DNA from 3 places in the Pelotomaculum schinkii genome. Region 2 is predicted to be linked to each of the others. Evidence: riboswitches for the same ligand, from Rfam matches in the RefSeq annotation. Region 2 holds a riboswitch; each other region holds the start of a gene.
The links. A riboswitch is a leader RNA that binds a small molecule or an ion and turns the genes downstream of it on or off. The one in region 2 is predicted to bind molybdenum cofactor.
Positions count from the first base shown of each region.

Region 1: another riboswitch for molybdenum cofactor. It lies ahead of Psch_RS14405 (aldehyde dehydrogenase family protein); the one in region 2 lies ahead of Psch_RS11130 (hydrogenase small subunit).
Region 3: another riboswitch for molybdenum cofactor. It lies ahead of Psch_RS18720 (molybdopterin-dependent oxidoreductase); the one in region 2 lies ahead of Psch_RS11130 (hydrogenase small subunit).

Region 1 covers NZ_QFGA01000002.1:713,630-716,908, reverse strand. Annotated here, with positions in the region: gene Psch_RS14405 (aldehyde dehydrogenase family protein) at 1-1,190, opposite strand, end outside; molybdenum cofactor riboswitch at 1,265-1,384, opposite strand; gene Psch_RS14400 (hypothetical protein) at 1,697-1,861, shown strand; gene Psch_RS14395 (hypothetical protein) at 2,182-2,649, shown strand; gene Psch_RS14390 (accessory gene regulator ArgB-like protein) at 2,646-3,279, shown strand, end outside.
Region 2 covers NZ_QFGA01000002.1:29,767-33,045, forward strand. Annotated here, with positions in the region: gene fdnG (formate dehydrogenase-N subunit alpha) at 1-290, shown strand, start outside; molybdenum cofactor riboswitch at 1,188-1,308, shown strand; molybdenum cofactor riboswitch at 1,406-1,525, shown strand; gene Psch_RS11130 (hydrogenase small subunit) at 1,783-2,787, shown strand; gene Psch_RS11135 (nickel-dependent hydrogenase large subunit) at 2,802-3,279, shown strand, end outside.
Region 3 covers NZ_QFGA01000003.1:509,572-512,850, forward strand. Annotated here, with positions in the region: gene Psch_RS18720 (molybdopterin-dependent oxidoreductase) at 1-1,439, opposite strand, end outside; molybdenum cofactor riboswitch at 1,552-1,672, opposite strand; gene Psch_RS18725 (aldehyde dehydrogenase family protein) at 2,365-2,637, opposite strand; gene Psch_RS18730 (acyl CoA:acetate/3-ketoacid CoA transferase) at 2,661-3,279, opposite strand, start outside.

The DNA of each region.
Region 1 (3,279 bases), 680 kb from region 2:
GCTAAAGCGATGGCTTCATCAATTGTATCATAGGCAATAATGCAGAAAACGGGGGCAAAAATCTCATTACAAACGCACTTCATTTCAGGAAGAACATTGGTTAATATGGTAGGTTCCAGGAACGGTCCGCGGCGGCGGCCGCCAATCAATATCTCGGCGCCTCCGGCAACGGCTTCATGAATCCATTCCTCAGCCCTTGCTGATTCATTTTCACTGATCATGGAACCTAAATCGTTGGCTGGCTCCAAAGGATCGCCGACTTTTAAGGTCCCGGTCAGGGAGACAGCCCGCCTGCAAAACGCATCATAAACCGGGCGGTGAACATATACCCGCTGCACGGATATACATACCTGCCCCGCGTTGGCAAAGGCAAAACGGACACAGGCCTCAGCCGCTGCGTTTATATCCGCGTCACTATGCACTATCGTGGGTGAGTTGGCGCCAAGTTCCAGGGAAATAGGCCTTAAGCCAACTGAAGTCTTAAGCTTTATCCCCACCTCAGAACTTCCTGTAAAACTATAGTAAGCAATACGCTTGTCTCTGGCCAGGGCGTCGCCGACCAAAGCGCCAGGCCCCATAACCATATTTAAGCAGCCTGCAGGCAAGCCGGCCTCCGCCATGATCTCGCACAATTTGGCCCCGATGATGGGAGTTGCACTGGCCGGCTTATAAACGACAGTATTTCCAGCTGCGATGGCCGGGCCAATTTTATGACAGGTAAGGTTGAGTGGAAAATTAAAGGGTGTAATGGCGCAGACCACCCCCCGGGGGACGCGTATGGTCCATGCCCGGCGGTTTTCATTGCCGGGAGAACCGGCGATAGGAACGATTTCTCCTTTGATCCGTTTGCTTTCTTCTGCGGAAATCAATAGCGTCTGGGAAGCGCGGGCAACTTCTCCCATTGCCTCTTTAATGTTTTTCCCAACCTCCTGAGAAATTATGGAGGCCAGTTCGCTTTGCCGGTCCATTAATAGTTCGCTTGCTTTTTTGAGTATCTCAAAGCGACTGTAAGGAGATAACTTCTTCGTCCTGGACGCTTCCAGCGCAGCGGCAACAGCAGCATCAACTTCCGCCGGTCCGGCTAAAAAAAACTCAGCTATAGCTTTACCGGTTGCCTTGTTTATTACTTTTTCCTTCTGCCTGGTAGTCATCCAGTTTCCATTGATAAATAAACAGACTTCTTGAACCACTATCCCAATCCTCCAACAAGTTTGAAATTTTTCTTGCAAAAACAAAAACCGCACGCACGTGCGGTAAAAAAGCATAGCAAAAAAAACATGCTCCTTTCCACACGGGAGGCTTGCCCGTTTCCAAGCAAACCCTATCGGTCCGGGACCATAGCGCTTCATACCTTAGGTCTCCGGACTCGGAGTAACAAAAAGTAAATTCTATGCATATTGAATAAAACCTTTATTCTGTCAAAACATTTATGCTGTAAACTTTTACCTTCTACCGCCCTTGTTTTGGTTCTGACCGACTGTAGTAAACTTAGGCCCGCCATTTGAGACGGTTTTTTCGCGGGATATCGCCTCGCTCTCCGGAGCGGGGCTTTTTGTGCTTTATGGTTATTATTCCAGGTTCTGTGGCCGGAGCTTTTTTCTTGGAATTATTAATGAATTACAATCGTATGTCATAGTATATTTTAAGACAAGGGTAGTCAGGAATTCATTTCAAAAAAAGGAGGGAGCATATACCGGTGGTAATTGGGAAGGAAAAAGAATACAACTGCCGCATAGAAATCGAAGATAGTATTGTTGTGATAATTTGCGGAGAAATTGAGACCGATCAATTGAAAAAATGCCTTAAAACAGTTGAAGAAACAGAGGCAATAAAAATATTAGCAAGTGAGGAAAAACAATAAACTTTGCCCCCTCTATGGAGGGGTTTTCCATCTGGCTGAGCGGGATAACCAATATCCCCCGGCGGATATTTCCACCATGAAACAATGTGTTTTGTTAGGGATCCGGATGAACCAATCCGGTTTTTTTTATTTTTATAGAAATATGGTATGGACAATCCAAAGAGACGTATAGAAACCAGTCAACTCATGAGGAGTGTATGGTCCCCGGAATAATGTCGAGATTTATCGAAATGTGTCTGAATATTTTAAGTTATATTGCTAGGTGATATCAGCTTTTTGTCGAAACAATAAGTAAGACGTCTTGTGAGTGAGGCAGACCCATGGACACAAAATTTGTTTGGTTTCTGCTGCAGGGCATCCCCGAAATGACTGGCACATTTGCCTTAGTGTTAGCTATTTTAAGGGTCCCGATCAGGTGGCTGCTTGTTATACCCACAGCAACTATCATTTGTATAGCCATATATCTAATTAGGACAGCCGGCGCGTCTTTTGGGGTGCACACGGCGTTCTTAATCCTTTCCATGGTTGTTCTATTGTGCAAAGCAACCAGATCAAAATTATCAAGTGTATTTATTGCTTCTTTTGTCACTGAAGCAATAGTAGCGACAGTTGAATCATTAAACAACATCATATTTTCACACTTTTTAGATTTAAATATAAGCACCCTGCCGGACACGAATTGGGTTCTGTGGAAAATGATTGGCTTCCCGCAGAATGTAGTTATAATTCTGCTCGCGATCTTGTACGCGAAGTTTAAAAGACCCAGGGAGGGTATGTGGAGAGTATGAGTTACATGGCCGTCAGCAGGCGCTTGGCAAGCTACTTGCGCGCGAAAACCGGCGCTTCCCAGGAAAAAGAAATGGTCCTGGCCTATGCCACCGACATCATCATCATCAACTCGCTAAACCTCTCCGCTATATTGCTGATCGGCTTTTTGCTGGGGATTTTACCGGCCACTATTGCCATCCTGGCCACTTTATTTTTATTCCGGCACACCGCCGGCGGCGCGCACTCCGACTCTCCCTGGCGGTGCGCTTTCATTACAATATTGTCGACTACCTTAATGTCTTTGGGCGCTATGTTTTTTCCCAAATACAGTCAAATTGGTCTTGATATCATCGCTTTACTTGCATTATTAATAGGTTTTACCGCGATCATTAAATTAGCTCCGGTTGACAACCCCGCCGCGCCGATTGTTTCACCGGTCAGACGGAAAAAACTTAAAATATACTCCCTGTTGGTTTTTTTGCTGGCTGCAGCAATCACGATCATATTGCGCGACAGTGTCTGGGAACACGCCAAAGTGGTACAGGCAAGCCTCGCTTTTTGTCTCATCTGGGTCAGTTTTATGTTGACCGGGCCTGGACATCAATTGATGAATTTTATTGACCGCACCTTTATTTTGAGACAAGGAGGTG
Region 2 (3,279 bases):
TTGCCACCATATCGCCGACTTTAGCCGGTAATTTGGGAATAAAACCTGGAGATGAGATAATTGTAAGCAGCGCCCGGGCGGAAATAAAAATGAAGGCCAATGTTTTACCGATTGTTAAACCCTTAATTGTAAACGGCAGTCCCATTGAAATTGTTTCCTTGCCATGGAGCTGGGGCTACATGGGATTATCCAAGGGAAGCATTGGGAACGATTTAACACCTTTTATCGGTGATGCTAACGTCGTTGTTCCGGAATACAAATCTTTTTTAGTTAACATTAGAAAAGCATAACTATTAGCTTAAGACTAACGAGCGGACCTAAATAACCTTAGTAATTAATCATGTTTTATGGTATCCTTAAAGCAACAGCCTGACTTTTGCAGGAAAGACAAAGAAAAAAACAGCGTAACCACTTGAAACATAGCGGTTGGCGCTGTTTTTGTTTTGTCATAACTTCATTGTGGAAATCAGCCTTTTTTCACATCACCTAAAATATTTTTAATAATAAATGCTTCATGGCCTCCGGTGTAAGAGGGGGTACCGACGTTTTAGGAGCTTTTTTCACAGGAAGGGAGATGACTTTCTGGAAATGGAGTATACCTTCAGGTTCCCCGTATTGGGCATAGCGGAAAAAGGAGCCATTGAGCCGCCGATTAGTTGCCGTAATGGGTGATATTACATAGAGATAATCATAATTAGAGGGAAAATATTAGGGTTAGGAAATAGCATAAGTCGGTAATACTGAACACTTCCCGTCAACAGCTGAAAATGCCCGAAAGGCCCTCCACAGAACTCGAAATCGAGTAGACCGTGATGAGCGGTCTCGTGGGTTCGAATCCCACCCTCTCCGCCATATTGCGTAGCAGCAGGGGGGGAACCAGGAGCTATTTTTCGTGTTCCCGGAGATGAGCTGCTTATTGAATCCACAGGCCAGCTCATCTCCCTGCAGGATATTAATCTAAGCGAAGTATTATTATGAGCAACTAAAATGAATACACTTCCCCCCATTATAATTTTTGGCGTCCAGCCTGAGGTTATCGGTTACCAAACTGAGCTGTCACCAACCCTTCAAAATACACTCCACCGTTTGATCCAACTTATCAAAAAGGAAATATTAAAAATTTTTACATAAAAAATATTTTATATTATTGTAATTTAGAAGGAATTTTAAATATTTAGTGGAAAATTATCATTATATTTCTCCGAGCCAGGTTATAACCTAAGCAATTGGTATGGTTTACCGGCCGTTAGGGTTCACCGGGAAACTGTTGAGCCTCCCATTGTGGAAAGGAGATCTCTTAAGCAAAGATAAAACTTTGTCCTTTTCACATTGGACAAAGTTTTACCTTTCCTTTTAAAGATATTGATATGATATAGCTTTGTTATAAGTAATGTTTTTTGAAAAATATCATTATGTTCTCCGAGCCAGGTACAACCTAAGCAATTGGTATGGTTTGCTGGCCGTTAGGGTCCATCGGGAAACTGTTGGGCCTCCCATTGTGGAAAGGAGATCTCGTAAGCAAAGGTAGAACTTTGTTCTTTTCACATTGGACAAAGTTTTACCTTTCCTTTTAGAGGCATTTAATGATTCTTAATCATTTAAAATATCGATACTGGAGTTCCAGCCATAAGGAGTCCTCTTTCGTGAAACGATGCGTTAAATTTGGCAGCTCAGATGCGGCCAAATATGAGACTGGTTTCCAAGTAACCGGTTAAAGGGGGTGCATAGAGACACATAACTTACCGGGACTTTATTAATTCATTTACAGGGAGGGATAAGGACTTGAGTTTAACCAGGCGTGAATTTATTAAGCTATGTATGAGCTCTGCGGTGGGGGCAAGCCTGCTCACAATTGTCGGACCTGATCTTGAGAAAACACTGGCTCTGGCAGCCGAAGGCAAACCGCCGGTGATCTGGCTGCAGGGGGCCAGCTGTACCGGATGTTCCGTATCTTTGTTAAACAGCGTTGACCCCGCAATTGAAAAAGTACTTCTCGATATTATCAGCTTAAAATATCACCCGAATATTTCTGCCGGGTCCGGCCACCTCATCGCTGAGATCCTGGACGAAGCCGCCACCAAATACAAGGATCAGTTTATACTGGTTGTTGAAGGCGCCATCCCCCTTAACAACGACGGTGTTTATTGTACCATCGCTGAAAAGGACGGGCGGGAAATAACCATGCTGCACGCGGTAAATGTACTGGGCAAAGCGGCCAAGGCCGTGATTGCCGCCGGCCAGTGCGCATCATACGGAGGTATTCCCGGCGCAGCCCCCAATCCCACCGGAGTCGTGGGAGTAAATAAGATCGTTGACGAAAAAAAGGTGATCAATATCTCCCTGTGCCCGATGCAGCCGGACCATTTCCTGGGCACCGTGGTATATATATTGACATACGGCGAGATCCCGGAACTGGACCGGTATGGACGGCCCAAGATGTTTTTCCCGAAACCAATACATGAAAGCTGCTTAAGGCGTGAACATTTTGACGCAGGCAGGTTCGCGCGTTTCATCGGAGATGAGGGCTGCCTGGCCCTGTTGGGCTGCAAGGGCTTTGTGGCTATGTCCGACTGCCCCACCCGCGGCTGGAACAACAACGTCAACTGGTGTGTTAAGGCCGGCGCCCCTTGCTATGCCTGCTCGGAACCGACATTCCCCGATATGTCCTCACCAATTTACGGCGTTTATCCCTTAACGAACAAAACAGCGGCTGCTGCAGCCTATTTGAATCCCCAGAAAACAGAGTTTTTGGAAAAGAACAGAGCTAGCAGAAAACTTGCTGAGTGAGGTGAAATGAAGCAGTGGTACAACGTATTATTATTGATCCGGTAACCCGGATAGAAGGGCACCTGAAAATTGAAGCAGAGATTGAAAACGGCCGGGTCATTGACGCCAAGTCGAGCGGCACTCTATTCCGCGGTCTGGAAATAATCGCCAGAGGGCGGGATCCCCGCGACGCCTGCCACCTGGTCCAGCGGATCTGCGGCGTCTGCCCCATCGCGCACGGCACCGCCTCCATCTTGTGCCTGGACGACGCCTTTAACGTCACCCCGCCTGCCAACGGCAGGATTTTGCGCAACTTGATTCAAGGCTCAAACTACCTGATGTCACACATCCTGCACTTTTACCATCTGACCGCCCTTGATTACGTTAAGGGTCCGGATACCGCCCCTTTCATCCCCCGGTATGAGGGTGACTACCGGCTGCCCAAGGAAATCAACGACAAAGCCGTGGAGCACTATATCCAGGCTTTGGACATCCGCAAAAAGGCGCATGAAA
Region 3 (3,279 bases), on a different contig from region 2:
TTTATCTTGCCGTCTTTGTCGCATGCAAGGCGCACATTGGAATTTGACGCCGAACGTTTGCCCGTCACTATCTGGTGTTCAGGATAAGTCAGTACGATCGATACCGGCCTGCCCAGCGCCAGAGCACAAACCGCTGCATATGCCGGCGTTACAGGTGAAACGGAATATCCGAATGATCCACCTGTTTCATTTTGTATAATCCTGATATTTTCGGCCGGTACACCGATGCCGGCAGCGATCATGTTTATATTTCCATAAAGGAACTGGCTCTTGTACTGTATTGTCAGCATGCCGTCATCACCTATATATGCCTGCGCACAGTCAGGCTCCAGCGCCAGGTGAGGTTCTCTCTGCGTATAGAAGCTGCCTTCGACGACATTTTCGGCTTTCTCTACTATTTCCTTTGTATCTGCGCCCTTTTTGAGCGGCCACTTGAGGTAGATGTTGTTCGCACCCTCATGAATCTGCACAGAATCGGGCATTATCGCTTCAAGCTGATTCAGATACTGCGGCAGTTGTTCGTAATCCACTTTGACTGCCTTTGCTGCAGCGCGTGCGTGATCGCGTGTGTCTGCAGCAACTACTGCAACAACATCACCGATCTTAAATATTTTTTCATCGCAGATTATAGGGCGTTCAAGGCCGGTGCATTCAGCCCGCGGATGTCCTATCGGAAATGCTATGCGGTTGGTGCCTTTTACGTCCTTAGCCGTGACCACGCCCGCTACTCCTGTCATCTTGAGAGCTTCAGAATAGTCCACGCTCTTGATCTTGGCATGTGCCACATCAGGGATGACCAATGCAAGATGCAGCGTATCTTCAGGCATTTGCAGAGACATGTCATCACCATAGTTGGCAAGACCGGTTACCCTGGCTATACCGCTTTCGCGTCTTGGGAAACGCGTACCGTATATTTTTCCGTCGGCCGGAACCTTATAAGTTATATCATCCATCGTTGCTTCACCGCGCATTACCTTTGCAGCTGCCATCGTTGCATCTACCAGAGGCTTGTAACCTGTGCAGCGGCAGATGTTCCTGTTCTTCGTGAACCATGCACGTACTTCTTGCCTTGTTGGGTTGGGGTTCTTGTCCAATAGCGCTTTTGCAGAAACGATGAATCCCGGTGTGCAGAAACCGCACTGTATTCCGCCATATGTTATCCACGCTTGCTGGAGCGGATCAAGATTGTTAGGTGTACCTATACCCTCAATTGTAGTGATTTTAGAGCGATCAGCGATGGTCTTCATTTGCTTGACGCATGATCTGGCAAGTTCGCCATTGAGTATAACTGAACATGTTCCACACTGGCCGGCATCGCAGCCCACCTTGACGCCAGTCAGTCCCTGCCGTCTGAGTACTCTTGCAAGAGACTCCTCAGTGTCGCAAACGACCATTCTGTCAGCACCATTGATTTTGAGCCACAGCTTCTGTAAACCCATTGATTAACCACCTTTCGTTTTTTAAAAAATAAAAACGGACTAAAACAAGGCCTTAGTCCGTTAATACGCAAAGAAACACAGTTTGCATTAGTAAACAATTGTATCTATGTAGATACACTGTTAACCCAGCCCTTTCCAAACACGGGAGGCAAAAAAGTTTCCCTTTTCACCCAATGGTTAACTCGGCATTAACTCTCGTTGACAGCCTTGTAAACTCGGACTTATGATATTAAGTTATACGTTTTATATGTCTATAGACGAACCTCTTTAGTTGTTTGGGATTTTAGATCTATTTCAAGTACTTTACCCCAATATCCAAAAGCCGTTGACATCCATAACACTCCTTTATTAGTCAAAAATCCACAACCTTGAAACTGGCTTCCTGAGTGCAACCTCTACTTCGTCTACGAGCCCGACTTTTATACCGTTACTTTAACAGTTCACTGCAAAAATCAATAAAATACAGTATGTTCCATGTTTAATTTGAAGGTTGTCATTTTTGTCCCCCCTTTGTCAGAGCATTTTTATGATTTTAAATAGAGCAAATATCATGCCATTTTATTTTGGGCTGATTTGTTGTTCTGTTTCCGGGTTGCCGGAAAAGGAAACAAGATATGGTTTGATATCTCATGCATTTTGTTAGATTACGAAAAACAAGAAAAATTCCAGACTAATGGAAGCACGGAGAAAAGTTTACGTAAAGGAAATTTTTTCATAAGAACTACTAGCGCTGGAGCAATAATAAGGGCAAAAAAACCCACGCCTAAATCAGATTAAAAATTTTGGCGCAGGTTTATGATAATAGGGCAGCTTATTTAGATTAGTTGTCTTTTAATGCTATTGCCAAAAATAAGCTTTATTTGATTATATCTTATGGAAAATCAGAGATGGGAACGGATATGCACACATTAACCGCCCCAATATTTCAGACTCCCCAATGATATACCCGGCTTGGTTTGGTCAAAGATTGTTTTATAACTTCAATGGCCTTAAGAGTGTCTCCGCCGGCTTCTTCAAGATTTTTCCCCAGTTCTTCTGCCAAGAGTAAGGTCAATTCTTCCAAATAGTTGTCCAGGATAGCCTTAAATTTAAATATTAACTCTTTCCCTGAGGGTGTAGTTAACCATACAGGGAAGACAGTCTTTGCAACCTTGTTCGCCTCATTGACCTCGCCAGCGGTAACAGGCACGGTGGGCATGATTTTACTCCTTAATCTTCGGATTATTGATTATGTTTTATTCCCATGGGGGCAATAAGGAAGATTCTATTATCCATGGTTCGTAATGAGGGCGAAATTAATGGTTTAAAGGCCATTTGCTGTAGCACATCACGCTCAAGATCAATCCCCGGCGCTATTTCAGTAAGCATGACACCTTCCGCTGTCAACTCAAAGGTTGCCCTTTCGGTTACATAAAGCACCTTTTGACCAGTCTGGCGGGCGTAGGAACCGCTAAAAGTAATCTGTTCAACTTTTGGCACCAGTTTCATTACTTTACCTTCGTTAATAATATTTAGCTTACCCCCGTCAAAACCAACTTTTAACTTCCCAGCTTTAAACGTACCGCAAAATACCACTTTTTTGGCATTCTGAGTGATGTTGATAAAGCCGCCGCAACCTGTAATACGTGGCCCAAATTTACTGACATTGATATTACCCTCGCTGTCCATCTCCGCCATGCCCAGGAAGGCAATATCTACACCGCCTCCATCGTAAAAATCAAATTGATAAGGTTGGTCTAAAATGCAATAGGGGTTGGTGGTTGCGCCAAAATTAGAACCCCCGGCAGGGACCCCGCCTACAGGTCCAGCCTCTACGGTTAGGGTCATAAAATCAGCTATT